One region of the Streptomyces sp. NPDC045021 genome, then DNA from elsewhere that is predicted to be linked to it. Evidence: riboswitches for the same ligand, from Rfam matches in the RefSeq annotation. Region 1 holds a riboswitch; each other region holds the start of a gene.
What was found. A riboswitch is a leader RNA that binds a small molecule or an ion and turns the genes downstream of it on or off. The one in region 1 is predicted to bind thiamine pyrophosphate.
Positions count from the first base shown of each region.

Region 2: linked by a shared signal. The riboswitch ahead of thiC (phosphomethylpyrimidine synthase ThiC) and the one ahead of thiO (glycine oxidase ThiO) in region 1 are both predicted to bind thiamine pyrophosphate.
Region 3: linked by a shared signal. The riboswitch ahead of AC07DC_RS29055 (thiamine ABC transporter substrate-binding protein) and the one ahead of thiO (glycine oxidase ThiO) in region 1 are both predicted to bind thiamine pyrophosphate.

Region 1 is NZ_JBWKIQ010000009.1:302,468-308,518, reverse strand. It holds gene pknB (Stk1 family PASTA domain-containing Ser/Thr kinase) at 1-1,103, opposite strand, end outside; gene AC07DC_RS26840 (thiazole synthase) at 1,266-2,108, opposite strand; gene thiS (sulfur carrier protein ThiS) at 2,113-2,313, opposite strand; gene thiO (glycine oxidase ThiO) at 2,310-3,470, opposite strand; TPP riboswitch at 3,467-3,580, opposite strand; gene AC07DC_RS26825 (NAD(P)/FAD-dependent oxidoreductase) at 3,710-4,945, shown strand; gene AC07DC_RS26820 (Rv2175c family DNA-binding protein) at 5,067-5,432, shown strand; gene thiE (thiamine phosphate synthase) at 5,481-6,051, shown strand, end outside.
Region 2 is NZ_JBWKIQ010000002.1:338,877-344,927, reverse strand. It holds gene AC07DC_RS08610 (amino acid permease) at 1-470, shown strand, start outside; gene thiC (phosphomethylpyrimidine synthase ThiC) at 586-2,385, opposite strand; TPP riboswitch at 2,379-2,491, opposite strand; gene AC07DC_RS08600 (YibE/F family protein) at 2,553-3,866, shown strand; gene AC07DC_RS08595 (hypothetical protein) at 3,926-4,126, shown strand; gene AC07DC_RS08590 (flotillin family protein) at 4,241-5,728, shown strand; gene AC07DC_RS08585 (DUF5326 family protein) at 5,854-6,051, opposite strand, start outside.
Region 3 is NZ_JBWKIQ010000011.1:22,075-28,125, forward strand. It holds gene AC07DC_RS29050 (ABC transporter permease) at 1-976, opposite strand, end outside; gene AC07DC_RS29055 (thiamine ABC transporter substrate-binding protein) at 1,072-2,166, opposite strand; TPP riboswitch at 2,161-2,280, opposite strand; gene rlmN (dual-specificity RNA methyltransferase RlmN) at 2,343-3,449, opposite strand; gene AC07DC_RS29065 (hypothetical protein) at 3,740-4,249, shown strand; gene AC07DC_RS29070 (phosphatidate cytidylyltransferase) at 4,802-5,788, opposite strand; gene frr (ribosome recycling factor) at 5,907-6,051, opposite strand, start outside.

The DNA of each region.
Region 1 (6,051 bases):
GGCCGGTGGCCGGCGGGACCCGACGGTCCTGACGGACCCGCGGGCACCGGCGGCAGCGGTGGCGGCAGCTGCAGGACACTCGTGCGGTTGAGCTCCTCCTCGGGCGGCAGGACCGGCCGGGAGATGATGCTGGTCTGCTCCTCGTCGCCGCCCGGCACACCCTGCGAGTCCTTCTGCCAACCGGTGGCCGGGACGGCGTCCTGCGGCTCCTGAGCGATCTCCGCCGCCCGGGGCGGCACCACGTCCAGCTGCTCCTGGCTCAGCGCCTGGCGGGTGGTGTGCAGCTGCGCCAGCAGCTCCACCGCGTCGGCGGGACGCAGCTGCGGGTCGCGCGCGGCGGCCCGCCCGACCAGGGCGTCCAGCACGGGCGCCAGCCCGGGGACGGTCTCCGACGGCGCGGGGATGTCCTCGTTCAGCACCTGGAAGATCACCTGCATCGGCGTACCGCCGGTGTGCGGCTTTCCGCCGGTCAGCATCTCGTACAGCAGCACGCCGCAGGCGTACACGTCCGTGCGCTGGTCTATGGTGCCGTGTTCGATCTGCTCCGGGGCGAGGTACGAGACCGTGCCCAGCACCGAGCCGGTCGTCACGCTGGTGTTGGTGTCCACCGCCCTGACCAGGCCGAAGTCGACTACCTTCACCCGGCCGTCGTCGCCGATCAGGACGTTCTCCGGCTTCACGTCCCGGTGGATCAGCCCGGCCCGGTGCGCGGCGCCGAGCGCGGCCAGCACCGGCTCCAGGATGTCCAGCGCGGCACGCGGCTGCAGGGCGCCGCGCTCGCGCAGCACGTCGCGCAGCGTGCAGCCGGCGATGTACTCCATGGCCAGGTACACGAACGTGCCGTCAGTGCCCTGGTCGTACACGCCGACGACGTTCGGGTGCGCGAGACGGGCGACGGCCTTGGCCTCGCGGATGAAGCGGTCGACGAAACCGGCGTCCGCCGCCAGCCCGGGGTGCATCACCTTCAGCGCGAGCACGCGGTCGAGGCGGGTGTCCACAGCCCGGTAGACCGTGGCCATACCGCCGACGGCGATGCGCGCCTCGACCCGGTAACGGCCATCGAGCGTCTGCCCGACGAGAGGGTCCTGCAGGGTCGTATCCACGACACGGAAGTCTACGAGCCGTCGCCGACACGTCTCACCGAACGCGGCCGTACTGTGTCCCGCCCGTACCGATCCGGGACGCAACCGTGACCGTCCGCCCCGGTGGGAGGCGGACCGGGGCCCGGACCGGGGTACGGATCGGGTCACGGGTCAGGTCCCGGATCAGGCCCTGGACGAGGTCGCGCTGAAGGCGGGCCGTTCGGGATCGAAGGCGGCCACGCCCTCGACCGGGGACGACGCGGCGGCGTAGTGCCGGCGGGGGATGCGTCCGGCCCGGAACGCGAGCCGCCCCGCCTCGACCCCGTGCCGCATGGCCCCCGCCATGAGCACCGGCTGCTGGGCCCGCGTCACCGCCGACGCCAGCATGACCGCGGCGCACCCCAGTTCCATGGCGAACGCCGCGTCGGACGCGGTACCCGCCCCGGCGTCGAGGATGACCGGGACGCCCGCCCGCTCGGTGATCAGCTGGAAGTTGTGCGGATTGCGGATCCCGAGCCCGGAGCCGATGGGCGAGCCCAGCGGCATGATCGCCGCGCAGCCCACGTCCTCGAGCTTGCGCGCGAGCACCGGGTCGTCGTTGGTGTAGGGCAGGACGGTGAATCCGTCGTCGACCAGCGTCTCGGCGGCGTCGAGCAGCTCGACGGTGTCGGGCAGCAGGGTGCGCTCGTCGGCGATGACCTCCAGCTTGATCCAGTCGGTCCCCAGCGCCTCGCGGGCCAGCCGCGCGGTGAGGACGGCCTCGCCCGCCGTGAAGCAGCCGGCCGTGTTCGGCAGGACGCGGATGCCGTGCCTGCCCAGAACGGAGAGCACCGAGCCCTTCGTCGCCGGGTCCAGGCGGCGCATCGCGACCGTGGTGAGCTCCGTACCGGAGGCGAGCAGCGCCTGTTCGAGGATCTCCAGGCTGGGCGCACCACCGGTGCCCATGATCAGCCGGGAGGTGAAGGGGACGCCGGCGATCCGCAGGGTGTCGTCGGCGGTGTGCGGAGTGTGCGCGGGGTGCGGCACGGGATCAGCCTCCCTGGACGGCGGTGAGGACCTCGACGCGGTCGCCGTCGACGATCGCGGTGGTGGTCCAGCGGCTGCGGGGGACGACGGCCTCGTTGACGGCGGCGGCGACGCCCGAGGGGGCGGCGGTCAGGGTGGCGACGAGACGGTCGAGGGTCAGGCCCTCGGCGATCTCGCGGGCCTCACCGTTGACGGAGACGGTCATGCGGGCTGCTCCTGAAGCGTGAAGCGTGCGGGGGAGAAGGGCCGGGCCGACTCGGGCACCGAGCCCGTCGTGAGCAGCTCGGCCATGATGTCGCCGGTCACCGGGGTCAGCAGGACGCCGTTGCGGTGGTGGCCGGTGGCCAGCAGCAGACCGGGCAGCGCGCTGCGGCCGAGCAGCGGGGCGTTGTCGGGCGAGCCGGGGCGCAGCCCCGCGAGGGTCTCGACCAGCGGCAGTTCGGTGAGCCCCGGCACCAGCTCGTGGGCGTCGCGCAGCAGTTCGTAGACGCCGCCCGCGGTGACCGTGGTGTCCCAGCCGAGCTCCTCGCTGGTCGCGCCGATGACGAGCTCACCGTTCGCGCGCGGCACGAGGTACACATGGCCGCCGCGCACCACGGCCCGCACGGTGCGGGAGAGGAAGGGCGCGTGGGCCGGCGGGATGCGCAGTCGCAGGATCTGCCCCTTGACCGGGCGGACCGGGGGCAGGGCGTGCTCGGGGATGCCCGGCAGGCCGCCGCTGCGGCTGCCCGCCGCCAGGACGGTCTGCTCGGCGGCGATCACCGTGCCGTCGTCGAGCACCGCGCCGGTGGCGTGGTCCCGTACGGTCTCGACGCGCGCCACGGAGCGCCGGTGCAGGGCCACGCCCGCGAGTTCGGCCGCGCGCAGCAGCGCCGCGGCCAGCCGCCGCGGATCCACCTGGTGGTCGCCGTCGACGCGCAGACCGCCCCGCACGCCGGGTGCCAGCATCGGCTCCAGCCGGCGGCACTCACGGCCGGAGAGCCACTCGGACTGCAGACCGAGCGACGTCTGGAAGGCGTGCAGCTCGCGCAGGTCGGCGCGGTCGTCGGCGTCCAGGGCGACGGCGAGCGTGCCGCACGGCCGGTAGCCCAGGCCCAGCCCGGTGACGTCCTCCAGCTCCGCGGCGAAGGACGGATAGCGGCGGGCCGACGCGAGATTGAGGTCGAGCAGCGTCTGCTCGCCGTACTGCAGCTCGGTGACGGCGGCCAGCATGCCGGCCGCGACATGTGCGGCGCCGCCGCCCGGCGCCGGGTCGGCGACCGCGGTGCGCAGCCCGCGCTGCGCGGCGCGCCAGGCCGTGACGAGTCCGATGATTCCGCCGCCCACGACCAGTACGTCGTAGCGGTGGCGAGATGGATGCATGAGTGTCCCGCTCCTCCCTTCGCCGGCATGACCCGGATCAGGTTCGTACGGTCGGCGGCCGGTCAGCCGCCCTCTCAGCCCGGTACGTCCGGGCTCCCGCGAGTGCGTTAGCCCCGCCACCCTAGTACGCGGCCCCGATCCGCGGTAAGGGACCAGGTCGCCGGGGACGAGCGGTCCGCGAGGAGGGGAGGGAAGAGTCAGGGGGATCGGATTTCGCACTGGTGCCCTGCCGGTAATCAATGGAGCGTTACGGTGATCGTGTGAGCCAGCCAAGCGCCGAGCGCGCAGTGATCGTCGGGGCCGGGATGGCCGGAGTGCAGACTGCTGTGTCGTTGCGGGAGCAGGGGTGGCGCGGCGACATCACGCTGATCGGCGCCGAGCCGCACGCGCCGTACGACCGCCCGCCGCTGTCCAAGTCCGTGCTCCTCGGCACCGCCGAGGGCTCGCCCTTCGACGTGGACTTCAACGGCCTCGGCGTCGAGCTGCTGCTCGACCGGCACGTCGGCGCGCTGCGCCCCGCGGAACGGCATGTGGTCACCGACGAGGACGTGGTCCGCTACGACCGGCTGGTGCTCGCCACCGGCGCCCACCCGGTGGCGCTGCCCGGCAGCGAGGGCATCCCCGGCGTCTACATGCTGCGCACCCTGGACGACGCCGCAGAACTGCGGCCGGTGCTCGACGAGAAGCGTGACGTCGTCGTGGTCGGGGCGGGCTGGATCGGCGCGGAGTTCGCCACGGCGGCCCGCCAGGCGGGCTGCGCGGTGACCGTCGTCGAGGCGGCCGACCGGCCGCTCGCCGGAGTCCTGCCGGGCTCCGTCACCGACCACATGCGCGGCTGGTATGCGGACGCCGGCGCCGAACTGATCACCGGGACCGCGGTCGCGGCCGTCGAGCCGGGCACGGTGCTGCTCGCCGACGGGAGGCGGCTGCGGGCCGGGGCCGTCGTCGTCGGCATCGGCGCACGGCCGGCCACCGGCTGGCTGGCGGGCTCCGGCGTCGCGCTGGGCCCCGACCGCTCGGTGCTGGCCGACGACCGGCTGCGGACCTCCGTCGCCGATGTGTTCGCGGTGGGGGACTGCGCGTCCTTCCCGTCCGCGCGCTTCGGCGAGCGGCTGCTCGTCCACCACTGGGACAACGCCCTCCAGGGGCCGCGCGCCGCCGCCGCCAACGTGCTGGGCGGCGACGAGGTGTACGACCCGGTGCCGTACTTCTGGTCCGAGCAGTTCGGCCGCTTCGTGCAGTACGCGGGCCACCACTCGGCCGGCGACACCCTGCTGATGCGCGGCGACCCGGCCGGGCCCGCCTGGTCGGTGTGCTGGCTGCGGGACGGCGTGCTCACGGCGCTCCTCACCGTCGGCCGCCCGCGCGATCTGGCCCAGGGCCGCAAGCTCATCGAGCGCACCGCCCACCTGGACCCCGGCCTGGTCAGCGACCCGGCCGTCCCCCTCAAGACGGCGGTGCAGCCCACCCCGTGAACCGGCCCGGTTCGGGGGATGGGGCCAAAAACGACTCCGCGCGTCCAATGTGGTCAAACCGTCAGGCCCAGCGGCGGCGAACCGGTACGCGGGTGCCCGTCAGGGATGGCACGCTTGTCCCGTGACCGAGATCGACGCAACGATTGATGCCCTCGTACCTTCCTGGCTGAACCTCCCCGAGGTCGCCGAGCGACTGGGTGTGCCCATCACCCGGGTCCGCCCGATGATCAAGGAGAAGCTGTTCCTCGCCATCCGCCGCGGTGACAACCGCGTCCTGATGGTCCCCGCCGACTTCATCGGCGAGGGAAGCATCGTCAAGGGCCTGCCCGGCCTGCTGACGGTCCTCAAGGACAACGGATTCAGCGACGATGAGGCGCTGGAGTGGCTGTTCACCGCGGACCCGACGCTGCCCGGCACGCCCATCCAGGCGCTGAAGGAGAACCGCGGGACCGAGGTGAAGCGCCGCGCCCAGGCGCTCGCCCTGTAGATCCGTAGAGCAGCAGAGCCGTAGACCTCACCGAGGGGGAGCACCACCATGGCCACGCCGAACACCGTCCGCGAGCGGTTCGCCGACGCCCGGCTGTACCTGTGCACCGACGCCAGGACCGGCCGGGGCGACCTGGCCGCCTTCGCGGACGCGGTGCTCGCCTCGGATGTCGACGTCATCCAGCTGCGCGCCAAGGGGATCGAGGCCCGCGACGAGCTGGACGCGCTCGCGGTCCTGGCCGAGGCGTGCCGCCGGCACGGCAAGCTGCTCGCGGTGAACGACCGGGCGGACGTCGCGCACGCGTCGGGGGCGGACGTTCTGCACCTGGGACAGGGCGATCTGCCGGTGCCCGCCGCCCGCGCGATCCTGGGCGAGGACGTGATCATCGGGCGGTCCTGCCACGCGGAGTCCGAGGCCGCGGCCGCCGCGGTGGAACCGGGCGCGGACTACTTCTGCACCGGACCGGTCTGGCCCACCCCGACCAAGCCCGGTCGGCACGCGCCGGGCCTGGACCTGGTGCGGTACGCGGCCTCGCTGGAGACCGACCGGCCCTGGTTCGCCATCGGCGGTATCGATCTGACCAACGTCGAGCAGGTGCTGGCGGCCGGTGCCCGGCGGA
Region 2 (6,051 bases), on a different contig from region 1:
CCGGCTCGCGTTGGTGGCATTCGGTGTCCCCCCGCACCCGCACACCCGTCAAGGCCGTATGGCTCGCGGCGGCCTGCTCCATCGTGCTGGTACTGCCCGGTTGGTGGTCCCACACCGCCTTCACCGCCATTGTGAGCGTCAATGTCGTCGGGCTGTTCCTCGCCTACGGCGTGCCGATTTTCCTGCGGCTGCGCCTGGGCGACGAATTCGAGTCCGGCCCCTGGAACCTCGGGCGCTACGGCAAGGTCGTCGGGATCGTCTCCGTGACGTGGATCGTCCTCAGCAGTGTGCTGTTCATGCTGCCGCAGACCTCCCCCATCACCTCGACCAACTTCAACTACGCCCCGATCGCGCTGGGGGTCGTGCTGATCATCGCCACGGTCTGGTGGTTCGCCACCGCGCGCAAGCGTTTCCAGGGACCGGTCAGCTACGGCCGCCCCGACGAAGTGGCCGCGATGGACCTGATCTGACCCGGCGGCACCTGATCCACCCGAATCACCTGAACGTCGATCGAAGTACATTGCGGAGGTCCCGGTGGGAATCCCACCGGGACCTCACGCATGTGCGGCGCTCAGCGGCCCGTCGTCAGTCGGCCAGCGGCAGGTAGACGCGGTTGCCGCTCGCCGCGAACTCCGCGGACTTCTGCCGCATCCCGGCCTCCGGGTCCAGCAGCAGATCCCCGCCGTGCTCCTTGCGGATGTCCTGACTGATCTTCATCGAGCAGAACTTGGGGCCGCACATGGAGCAGAAGTGCGCGGTCTTCGCGCCGTCCGCCGGCAGCGTCTCGTCGTGGAAGTCACGGGCGGTGTCCGGGTCCATGGCCAGGTTGAACTGGTCCTCCCAGCGGAACTCGAAGCGGGCGTCGGACAGGGCGTCGTCCCAGTCCTGCGCCCCCGGGTGGCCCTTGGCCAGATCCGCCGCGTGGGCCGCGATCTTGTACGTGATGACGCCGGTCTTGACGTCGTCGCGGTTGGGCAGGCCCAGGTGCTCCTTGGGCGTGACGTAGCAGAGCATCGCGGTGCCCCACCAGGCGATCATCGCGGCGCCGATGCCCGAGGTGATGTGGTCGTAGGCGGGCGCGACATCCGTGGTGAGCGGGCCGAGCGTGTAGAACGGCGCCTCCTCGCAGATCTCCTGCTGGAGGTCGATGTTCTCCTTGATCTTGTGCATCGGGACGTGCCCGGGGCCCTCGATCATGGTCTGCACGTTGTGCCGCTTGGCGATGGTGTTCAGCTCGCCCAGCGTCCGCAGCTCCGCGAACTGCGCCTCGTCGTTGGCGTCGGCGATGGAGCCGGGGCGCAGACCGTCGCCGAGCGAGTACGTGACGTCGTAGGAGGCGAGGATGTCGCAGAGCTCTTCGAAGTTCTCGTAGAGGAACGACTCCTTGTGGTGCGCGAGGCACCAGGCGGCCATGATCGAGCCGCCGCGCGAGACGATGCCGGTCTTGCGGCGGGCGGTCAGCGGGACGTACCGCAGCAGCACGCCGGCGTGGACCGTCATGTAGTCGACGCCCTGCTCGGCCTGCTCGATGACGGTGTCCTTGTAGACCTCCCAGGTCAGCTCCTCGGCCTTGCCGTCGACCTTCTCCAGCGCCTGGTAGAGGGGGACGGTGCCGATGGGGACGGGGGAGTTGCGCAGCACCCATTCACGGGTGGTGTGGATGTTGCGGCCGGTGGACAGGTCCATGACCGTGTCGGCGCCCCACTTGGTGGCCCACGTCATCTTGTCCACCTCCTCCTCGATCGAGGAGGTGACCGCGGAGTTGCCGATGTTGGCGTTGACCTTCACCAGGAACCGCTTGCCGATGATCATCGGCTCGATCTCGGGGTGGTTCACGTTCATCGGCATGACGGCCCGGCCGGCCGCGATCTCCTCGCGCACCACCTCGGGGGAGACGTTCTCGCGGATCGCGATGTACTCCATCTCCGGCGTGATGTCGCCGCGGCGTGCGTACGCGAGCTGCGTCACCGCCTGCCCGTCACGCCCCCTGCGCGGCACCCGGGGGCGGCCGGGGAAGACCGCGTCGAGGTTGCGCAGACCGCCGCGGGGAGAGGTGTGCTTGATCCCGTCGTCCTCGGGGCGGACCGGGCGGCCCGAGTACTCCTCGGTGTCGCCGCGGCCGATGATCCAGTTCTCACGCAGCGGCGCCAGGCCGCGGCGGACGTCGGTGGTGACGTTCGGATCGGTGTACGGCCCCGACGTGTCGTACAGCGTCACGTCACGGCCGGTGGTGAGGTGCACCTGGCGCACGGGGACCTGGATGTCCGGCCTGGTGCCGGTCAGGTAGCCCTTGTGCCAGCCGGGCTCGCGCCTATCCGTTGAAACGGGCTTTTCCGTCGAAACGGGCTGAACGGAGACAGGCATGCGTGCATCCTGCGTGGTCATGAGACCCAACTCCCTACGCCGGCATTACCCGGTAACAGGTTCAGCGGTCGGCGCAGTTCTTCAGCGCCCTCTCAGCCCGGTGCTCCGAGCTCCCGCGATTGCAAAGGTGCCCCCACGGTAGCGGGTGAGTACGAACGCACACCAGGGGGTCTTGCGATGATCGGTCCGTGGACACCCCTCCGACGTCGCCGCACGCGCATGCGCACACCCACAGTCACGGTCCGGTCCCGCCGGTCTCGAAGCACCTCCGCAAGGTCATCGCGGTGGTGCTGGTCCCGTTCGCCGCCGCGGTGCTCGCCGGGCTGATCGTGCTGTGGCCCGGTGGGGTACCGCAGCACGCGCACACCGGGGTCGGGTTCGACCAGCAGACGCAGCAGGCCCGGGTCACCCGGATCGACGACATCTCCTGCGCCGAGGCGAACACACAGTCACCGGCGACGCCGGCGCCCGGCGCCACCGCCGCCCCGCCGGAAGGCTGCGAGAAGGCGACCATCGAGGTCACCTCGGGCAAGGACAAGGGCCGGACGTTCACCGAGATCGTGCATCCCGACCAGACCCGCCGCTACACGGTGGGCCAGGGCGTGGTGGTGGCGTACGCACCCGACGCCCCGAAGGAGCTGCAGTACGCGGTGACCGACGTCGACCGTGGCTTCCCGCTGGCGCTGCTGGCCGGGATCTTCGCCCTCGCGGTGATCGCCGTCGGCAGGCTGCGCGGCCTGATGGCGCTGATCGCGCTGGTCATCAGCTTCGCGATCCTGACGCTGTTCATCCTCCCGGCGATCCTGCACGGCCACAATCCGCTGCTGGTGGCGGTGATCGGCGGCAGCGCGATCATGCTGATCGCGCTCTACATGTGCCACGGCCTCAACGCCCGTACGTCGGTGGCGGTGATCGGCACGCTCTGCTCCCTGTTCCTGATCGGGATCCTCGGCTCGGTCTTCATCTCCTGGGCGCACCTGACGGGCAACACCTCGGACGAGACCGGGCTGATCCACTCCCTCTATCCGGGTATCGAGATCAAGGGCCTGCTGCTGGCCGGCATCATCATCGGCTCGCTGGGCGTCCTGGACGATGTGACGGTCACCCAGACCGCGGCGGTGTGGGAACTGAAGGACGCCGACCCCGGCGCGAGTTGGCGCAAGCTCTACGGCGCCGGCATGCGGATCGGCCGGGACCACATCGCGTCCGTGGTGAACACCCTGGTGATGGCGTACGCGGGTGCGGCACTGCCGCTCCTGCTGCTGTTCTCGGTGGCGCGCAGCGGGGTGCTGCGGGTCGCCGGCAGCGAACTGGTGGCGGAGGAGATCGTACGGACGCTGGTCGGCAGCATCGGCCTCGTCGCGTCGGTTCCCCTGACCACGCTCCTGGCAGCGCTCGTTGTCAGTGCCGACCGGCACAATACGAAGACGGACGTGACGGAGGCGAGGGACACTTCCCCCGCGAGGAGTGGCGGCGGGGGTCACCGGCGCAAGGGGAAGTAGGCCGCGCTCGCGGGGGCGGGGAGCGGCCGGTGGAGGCGAACGGGGGGACGATGGCCGGGATGATCGGGCTGCAGGGCAGGGTGACGGGGCGGATCGGCCCCGGGCTGGTCGGCGAGGTGATCGTCCAAGTGCGCGGCGGCGCCGAGGCGTTCCTGGCGTATCCGGTCACACCGGGCGAACGAATAGAGCCGGGAACGCCGATCGTGGTCGTGGAATACCAGGCTCCGCGGACGGTCTACGTGGCCGCGGCCTTCGGCTGAGCGGGCTTCGTATCAAGACTGCGCCAAGGTTCCGTCAGGGTGTTCACCACGGCGTTGCGCGAGAGCACACTCGCGATCACCAGGCCCCGCATCGGGGCCGTTGTGAGGGGGCGTATGCCGATGATCATCGGCGTCGTGGCGGGAGTCGTTCTCGCCGCAATCATCATCGTGATCGGGCTGTTCAAGCTCATGTGGAGGGTCGCGGAGCCGAATGAGGCGCTTGTCATCTCCGGTTCCCGACACCGGACCGAGGGCATCGAGGAAGGTCTGGGCTTCCGTATCGTCACCGGGCGCGGGACGTTCGTGATCCCCGGTGTCCAGGCCGTGCGCAAGCTCTCGCTCGATCTCAACGAGACCGAGTTGCTGGTGGACTGTGTGACGCAGCAGGGCATCCCGCTGAAGGTGCGCGGAGTCGTCATCTTCAAGGTCGGCGACGACTTCGTGTCGATAGCCAACGCCGCACGCCGTTTCCTGGACCAGCAGAAGTTCATGGGCGACCGGGTGCACAACGTCTTCGCGGGTCATCTGCGGTCGATCGTCGGCGGGTTGACGGTCGAGGACATGATCCGTGACCGCGAGAAGCTCACCGGGCAGACCCGGGCCGCTTCCGGCTCCGAGATGGAGAAGCTCGGCCTGATCATCGACTCGCTGCAGATCCATGAGATCGAGGACCCGACCGGGTACATCAAGAACCTGGCGGCGCCGCACGCGGCGGCCGTCCACCGGGACGCGCGGATCGCACAGGCCGAGGCGGACCGGCTGGCCACCGAGGCGGAGCAGAAGGCCGCCGCCCGGATGTCCGAGGCGACCCGGGACAGCGAGATCCTGCAGGCCGGCTACCAGGCCGAACGGGACAAGGCGGCCGCGACATCACGGCAGGCAGGCCCGCTGTCCGAGGCCGCGGCCAGGCAGGAGGTCGTGGTCCAGGAGACCCGCGTCGCGGAGCTGGAGGCGCAGCGGCGCGAGCAGCAGCTCCAGGTCGACGTCAGAAAGCCGGCGGACGCGAAGGCGTACGAGAAGCGGACGCTGGCCGAGGCCGAACGCGATGTGCGCATCTCCGCGGCGCAGGCCAAGGCGAAGGAGACCGAGCTGGCGGCCATCGCCGAAGCCAACCGGGTCAAGATAGCGGCGGCCGCGCAGGCCGAGATGACGAAGGTCAGCGGTCTGGCGCAGGCGGCGGCGACCCGGGCGACCGGTGAGGCCGAGGCCGCGTCGACGCAGGCCCGCGGGCTGGCGGAGGCCGAGGCGGCGAAGGCCAAGGGTCTGGCCGAGGCCGCGTCGATCCAGGCGCGCGCGGAGGCGCTGGCCACCAACCAGGAGGCCGTGGTCGCTCAGCAACTGGCCGAGAACTGGCCGGAGATCGTGAGAGCGGGCGCCTCGGCGTTCGGCAATGTGGATCACATGGTGCTGCTCAACGGCGCCGACGGCATGTCCGACATGTTCGCCAAGGCCCTCACCATGGGCGGCACCGGGCTGGGACTCGCCCGCCAGCTGCTCGCGTCGATGGGAACGGAGAACGGCGTCAGCCCGGTACCGGACTCGCCGAACGGATCGACGCCCCGCAGCCACCGGGTACCGCTGCAGGACGACGACCAGGCCTGATCCGCAAGGAAGGCGTGAGGGCGGGGGCGGGGCGCGTCATCGCGCCGCGCCGCCCCCGCCCGGGCGCCCGGTGCGGCAGCGTGCCGCCGGCGGGCGCGATGTACGGGTTCCGGCCCCCCGAGGAATTACCAGTCACGATGTGAGGAGGAGGACGAGGACCCCGAGGTGAACTTCTTCACCACGAAGATCAACCCACCGACCAGTGCCGCGAAGACCAGCACCTTGAACAGCAGACCGATGACGAATCCGACCAGGCTCATGATCAGCCCACCGAAGACGACGAGAGCGATCACCGGGATCGCGACCCACTTGATCCACCAGGG
Region 3 (6,051 bases), on a different contig from region 1:
CGAAGGTCCCGCCGGTCTCCGGGACCGAGAGCAGCGCCCGGTAGAAGGCGAGGCCGTAGCCGTCGGGGCCGTCCAGCGAGCGCGCCACCAGCACGCCGAGCGGCACCAGGATCAGCAGGACGATGACGGCGAGCACCGCCCACAGCAGCGCCCACTGGGCCGCGCCGCGCGGGCGTCGCGAGGTGTGCGCGGCCTCGACGAGCTTCAGCGTGCTCTCCCGGCGGCGCACCGTCCACGCGTGCAGCGCGAGGATCGCGGCGACCGCCGCGAACTGCACGAGGGTGAGCACCGCGGCCGTCGGCAGGTCGAGGAACTGCGCGGTCTGCTGGTAGATCTCCACTTCCAGCGTGGAGTACTTCGGCCCGCCGAGGATCTGGATCACGCCGAAGGACGTGAAGGTGAAGAGGAAGACCATCAGCGCGGCGGCGGCCACGGCCGGCCCCAGCGCCGGCAGCGTCACCCGGCGCCACGCCTCGAAGCGGCCGGCGCCGAGCACCCGGGCGGCCTCCTCCTGGCGCGGGTCGAGCTGCGACCACAGGCCGCCGACGGACCGGACGACGACGCCGAAGTTGAAGAAGACATGCGCGAGCAGGATCGCCCAGACGGTGGTGTCCAGCCGGACGCCCCACAGGTCGTCGAGCATCCCGCCGCGTCCCAGCAGCGCCAGGAACGCCGAGCCGACCACGACCGTGGGCAGCACGAACGGCACGGCCACCACCGCCCGCAACAGCCGCTTGCCCGGGAAATCGAAGCGGGCGAAGACGTACGCCGCCGGGAGCGCGACCAGCAGCGTCAGCCCGGTCGAGACGACCGCCTGCCACGCGGTGAACCACAGCACCCGCAGGATCTCCGGGTCGGTCAGCACCTCGCCGATCCGGCCGAACCGCCACCGGCCGCCGACGCGCAGGCCCCGGGTGACGATGGCGGCCACCGGATAGGCGAAGAAGACCGCGAAGAACGCGGTGGGCACGGCCATCAGGCCGAGCCGCACCGCGGCCGCCCGCGGGACGCGCCGCCGGACCCGCACCGGAGTCCCGCGTCGCGGCTCCTCGGGAGTCCCTTCCGGAGTCCCTACTTCAGGACGAGCGAGGACCATGTCTTGACCCACTGGTCACGGTTCTTGGCGATCTCGTCGGGCGCCACGGTGAACGGGGTGTCGATCTTCACGCCGTACTTGGTGAACTCGGCGGGCAGCGCCGCGTCCTGGCGGGCCGGGTTCACGAACATCTGCAGCGGCATGTCCTGCTGGAACGTCTTGCTCAGCAGGAAGTCCAGCAGCGCCTTGCCGCCCGCGTCGTTCTTGCCGCCCTTGAGCAGCCCGGCGAACTCGATCTGCCGGAAACACGTACCGGTCGCGACACCGGTCGGCCCCTGCGCCGGCTGCGGCTTGACGCCGAGCACCTCGGCGGGCGGGCTGGAGGCGTACGAGACGACGAGAGGCTTGTCGCCCTTGCCCTTGCCGCCGGCCGAGCCGGAGAAGCGATCGTTGTACGCCTGCTCCCAGCCGTCGACGACCTCGACGCCGTTGGCCTTGAGCTTCTTCCAGTACTCCTGCCAGCCGGCGTCGCCGTACTTCGCGATCGTGCCGAGCTGGAAGGCCAGACCCGGCGACGACGTCGCGGAGTTCTCGGTGACCAGCAGGTTCTTGTACTCCGGCTTGATCAGATCGTCGAAGGTCGCCGGAACGGCCAGCTTGTGCGCGTCGAAGTACTTGCGGTCGTAGTTGACGCAGACATCGCCGGAGTCGATCGGCGTGACCCGGTGCTTGTCCTTGTCGAGCTGCAGCGCCGCCGGGACCTGGTCCAGGCCCTTCGCCTCGTACGGCGTGAACAGGTCGTTGTCGAGCGCCCTCGACAGGAGCGTGTTGTCGACGCCGAAGAAGACATCGCCCTGCGGGTGCCCCTTCGACAGGATCGCCTGGTTCACGGCCGCGCCCGCGTCACCGCCGGCCAGCACCTTGACCGTGTAGCCGGTCTCCTTGGTGAACTCCTTCAGCACGGCCGGGGAGGCCGCGAAGGAGTCGTGGCTGACGAGGGTGACGGTCTTCGACGTCGCCGTCGGCTTGGCGCCGGCCTTGTCGTCGGAGCCGCCGCACGCGGCCAGCGCGGTCACGCCGAGGGCGGTGGCCACGACCGCTGTCGCGGCGCGCCGAAGGTTGGTGTTCATGAGCTGTTGACTCCCTACGCCGGTATGACCCGGATCAGGTCCGAGGGTCTGCGGCCGCACCGGCTTCGCCGGTGGCCGCACTCTCAGCGCTGCTGCGCTCCCCTGTCGGAAATGTTCATTTGTACGAATCTACGAGCGCCACGATAGCAGCGCGCCCGCCGACACCCGCAGGCGTCTCAGCCTTCGGAGGCCGCGAGCTGCCCGCACGCTCCGTCGATCTCGCTGCCCCGCGTGTCACGGACGGTCACCGGCACCCCGTGCGACTCCAGCATCCGCACGAAGGCCCGCTCGTCCTCCGGCCGCGAAGCGGTCCACTTCGACCCCGGGGTGGGGTTGAGCGGGATGAGGTTCACATGCACCCGCTTGCCCTTGAGCAGCCGCCCGAGCAGGTCCGCCCGCCACGCCTGGTCGTTGATGTCCTTGATCAGCGCGTACTCGATGGAGATCCGGCGGCCGGACACCTCCGCGTAGTGCCACGCGGCGTCCAGCACCTCGCGCACCTTCCAGCGGGTGTTGACCGGCACCAGGGTGTCGCGCAGCTCGTCGTCCGGGGCGTGCAGCGACACCGCGAGCCGGCACTTGAAGCCCTCGTCGGCGAAGCGCATCATCGCCGGAACCAGCCCGACCGTCGACACGGTGATCCCGCGCTGCGACAGCCCCAGCCCGTCGGGCTCCGGGTCCGTCAGCCGGCGGATCGAGCCGATGACGCGGTTGTAGTTGGCCAGCGGCTCGCCCATGCCCATGAAGACGATGTTGCTCAGCCGCGCCGGCCCACCGGGGATCTCGCCGTCGCGCAGCGACTTCATTCCGGCCACGATCTGGTGCACGATCTCGGCCGTCGAAAGATTCCGGTCGAGCCCCGCCTGCCCCGTCGCACAGAACGGACAGTTCATCCCGCAGCCGGCCTGCGAACTGATGCACATGGTGACCCGGTCCGGGTACCGCATCAGCACCGACTCGACGAGCGTCCCGTCGAAGAGCCGCCACAGCGTCTTGCGCGTCGTGTCGTCGTCACAGCTGATGTGCCGCACGACCGACATCATCTCGGGCAGCAGCCCGTCCGCGAGCTTGTCGCGCGAGGCCGCCGGAATATCCGTCCAGGCGGCCCGGTCGTCGTCGTACCGCGCGAAGTAGTGCTGCGACAGCTGCTTGGCACGGAACGGCTTCTCGCCCAGCTCGACAACCGCCTCCCGTCGCTCGGCAGGGGTCAGGTCGGCGAGGTGCCGCGGGGGCTTCTTGGCCCCGCGCGGCACGGCAAAGGTGAGTTCTCCGGGTACAGGCATGGTGCTACCAGTGTCGCAGACACAGCAGGCAGCTCCGGGTGACAGCGGTCACGGGGGGTGCTCATCCGTCGTCGTCGGTCACCCTCGGACGGCCCACAGACGGCCCAGGAATCCGGGTGTTCCCGGAGGTCAGAGCGGTGGATTTGGCCTTTCCCTCGTCGTAGGAACCGGTAGTGAGCACGGAATAGACGACCCGGGATCCGAATGCAGACCCAAGATCGTCCAGGCAGAGGCCCCATACCTGGCGCTCTGCAGAGGTTGCCGACACGCCCCAGGGGCAGTCATCTGGCGTGGACTGGATAGCACCGCTCAGCACACTTGCCGGCGCGGTCGTGGGCGTCAGCTCAGCCCTGCTCGCCGACCGCATCCGGTGGCGCCGTGATGGCGCTCACCACTGGACGCAGACGCGTCGAGCGGTCTACGTGGACTTCCTCACGGCGCTGAGCCGCAGCCACACAGACATGCGCGCGGTCACCTTTCGCGAGAACCTGACCACCGCCGTGCGATACGGCGAGTTCCACCAGGCGCTTGAGGGCTCCAAGGTGTGGCAACTGCGCCAGAGCCTGTCACTGACCGCCCCGAGCGAGGTGATCGACTTGGCCATCATTGTCTGCAAGACGCTTGAGGTCATGCGCGACGTCCTCATAGCCGAGCCGGACGTCAACAGTGACGCCTACCTTCGGGCGCGCGCGGATCTGTGGAAGACCAACGCGGAAGTACGCGAGGCGATGCGGAAGGACCTCGGCCTGGAAGGCCCACCGGATCCAGAGGTGGGCATGTACCGCTACCCGGCGCCATAGACGTCAGACTACGAGGTGCCGTTGTCGGCCAGCCCTGGGCGGGCTTGAAAACACGGTGCGGCACCTTCGACGCGCGACGAATCACACGATGGGCCTCGGCCGCTGTGCAGGGACACGGCGGCTCGAAACCCAACAGCTCCGGCCGACGACAACCGGACAGCGCATCAACGCACTTGCTCGACAACATCCAACACTCGGTCGAGCGTCCACGTCGATCCGCGGTTCCATCGGACAGCCCCCCGCGTAAGACAGTCGGTCACACCTGACGGCGTGACCTTCCGCCCCGGAGAGTGAAGTCGCCGCTCCCGGGCGGGTCGGCAGAGCGGGAGGCTATGAAGATCGCGAACTGACCGGCGGGTACCGGCGCCGGCGAGACGAAGGGTTCAGAGGGGGCAGGCTCGAGGCTGCGGGGTCCGCGTGGCGGCTGACGGCCCAGGCGGCATGGGCATGCGCCCCACCGGGGCGGGAAACCGCTGGTGGGGCGCATGATCGCCAGTCCGGGAGATCTCCGGGTACAGGCTTGCTCCTACCAGTGTCGCAATCGCGCCGAGGTCAGCCGGTGCCGACGAAGATGACGAGGAGCAGCCACACCACGGGGGCCGTGGGGAGGAGGGAGTCGAGGCGGTCCATGATGCCGCCGTGGCCGGGGAGGAGGGTGCCCATGTCCTTGATGCCGAGGTCGCGCTTGATCATGGACTCGCCGAGGTCGCCGAGGGTCGCGCTGACTGCGGCGACCAGGCCCAGGATCAGGCCCTGCCACCATTGGCCGTCGTCGATCAGGTACTGCATCGACAGGGCGCCGGCCGTCATCGCGAAGGCGATGGCACCGAAGAGGCCGGCGCGGGTCTTGCCGGGGCTGATGCGCGGGGCGAGGAGCCGGCGGCCGAAGCGCCAGCCGACGGCGTAGGCGCCGGTGTCGCTGATCACGGTGAGCAGCAGGAAGACCAGGACCCGCCAGGGGCCGTCGTCCGCGGCGAGCATCATCGACACGAAAGTGGCGAGGAAGGGCACGTAGAAGGCGGCGAAGATGCCCGCGGTGACGTCCCGCAGGTAGTTCTCCGGCGGCTCGGTCATCCTCCACACGAGGATGGCGAGGGAGGTGAGCGCCATGGCGACCCACGCGCCCTCGGCGCCGCGCGCGTAGCCCGCGACGACCATGGCGACCCCGCCGACCGCGAGCGGTACGAGCGGGATGCGGATCGACTTCTTCTCCGCGAGCCGGGAGGTGAGCTCCCACAGGCCGACGACGACGGCGAGCACCACCACGCCGACGAAGGCGGCCTTGACGATGAACAGCGAGGCGACGATGACCGCGCCCATGCCGACGCCGACCCCTATCGCGGCCCGCAGGTTGCGACCTGCGGACTTCTTCACGGGCGGGACGGGTTCCGGTTCCGGAGACGGCTCAGGCGGCATACGACGAGTTTGCGCTGCGTCGAGCGCATCCTGCGCCAAACCCGCCGAGCCGTCGCCCGGTCCCCCCGCCGGCGCTTCCCAGTGGCCGGAGCGCGGCGTGGCACCCCAGGAGGAGTCGTTCACTGAGTTTCGCCTCGCGTTGTTGTTCCGGACCAGGCGTCCGGCCTGGTGTTCTGGCGGGGGGTGCGGGGGTCACCCCCCGGGAGAACGTCGGGTCGGACCGCCGTGTCGCAGCGGTACGTCAGACCTCGAGCAGCTCGGCTTCCTTGTGCTTGAGCAGCTCGTCGATCTGGGCGGCGTACTTGCTGGTCGTGTCGTCGAGCTCCTTCTCGGCGCGACGCACGTCGTCCTCACCCGACTCGCCGTCCTTGACGAGCTTGTCGAGG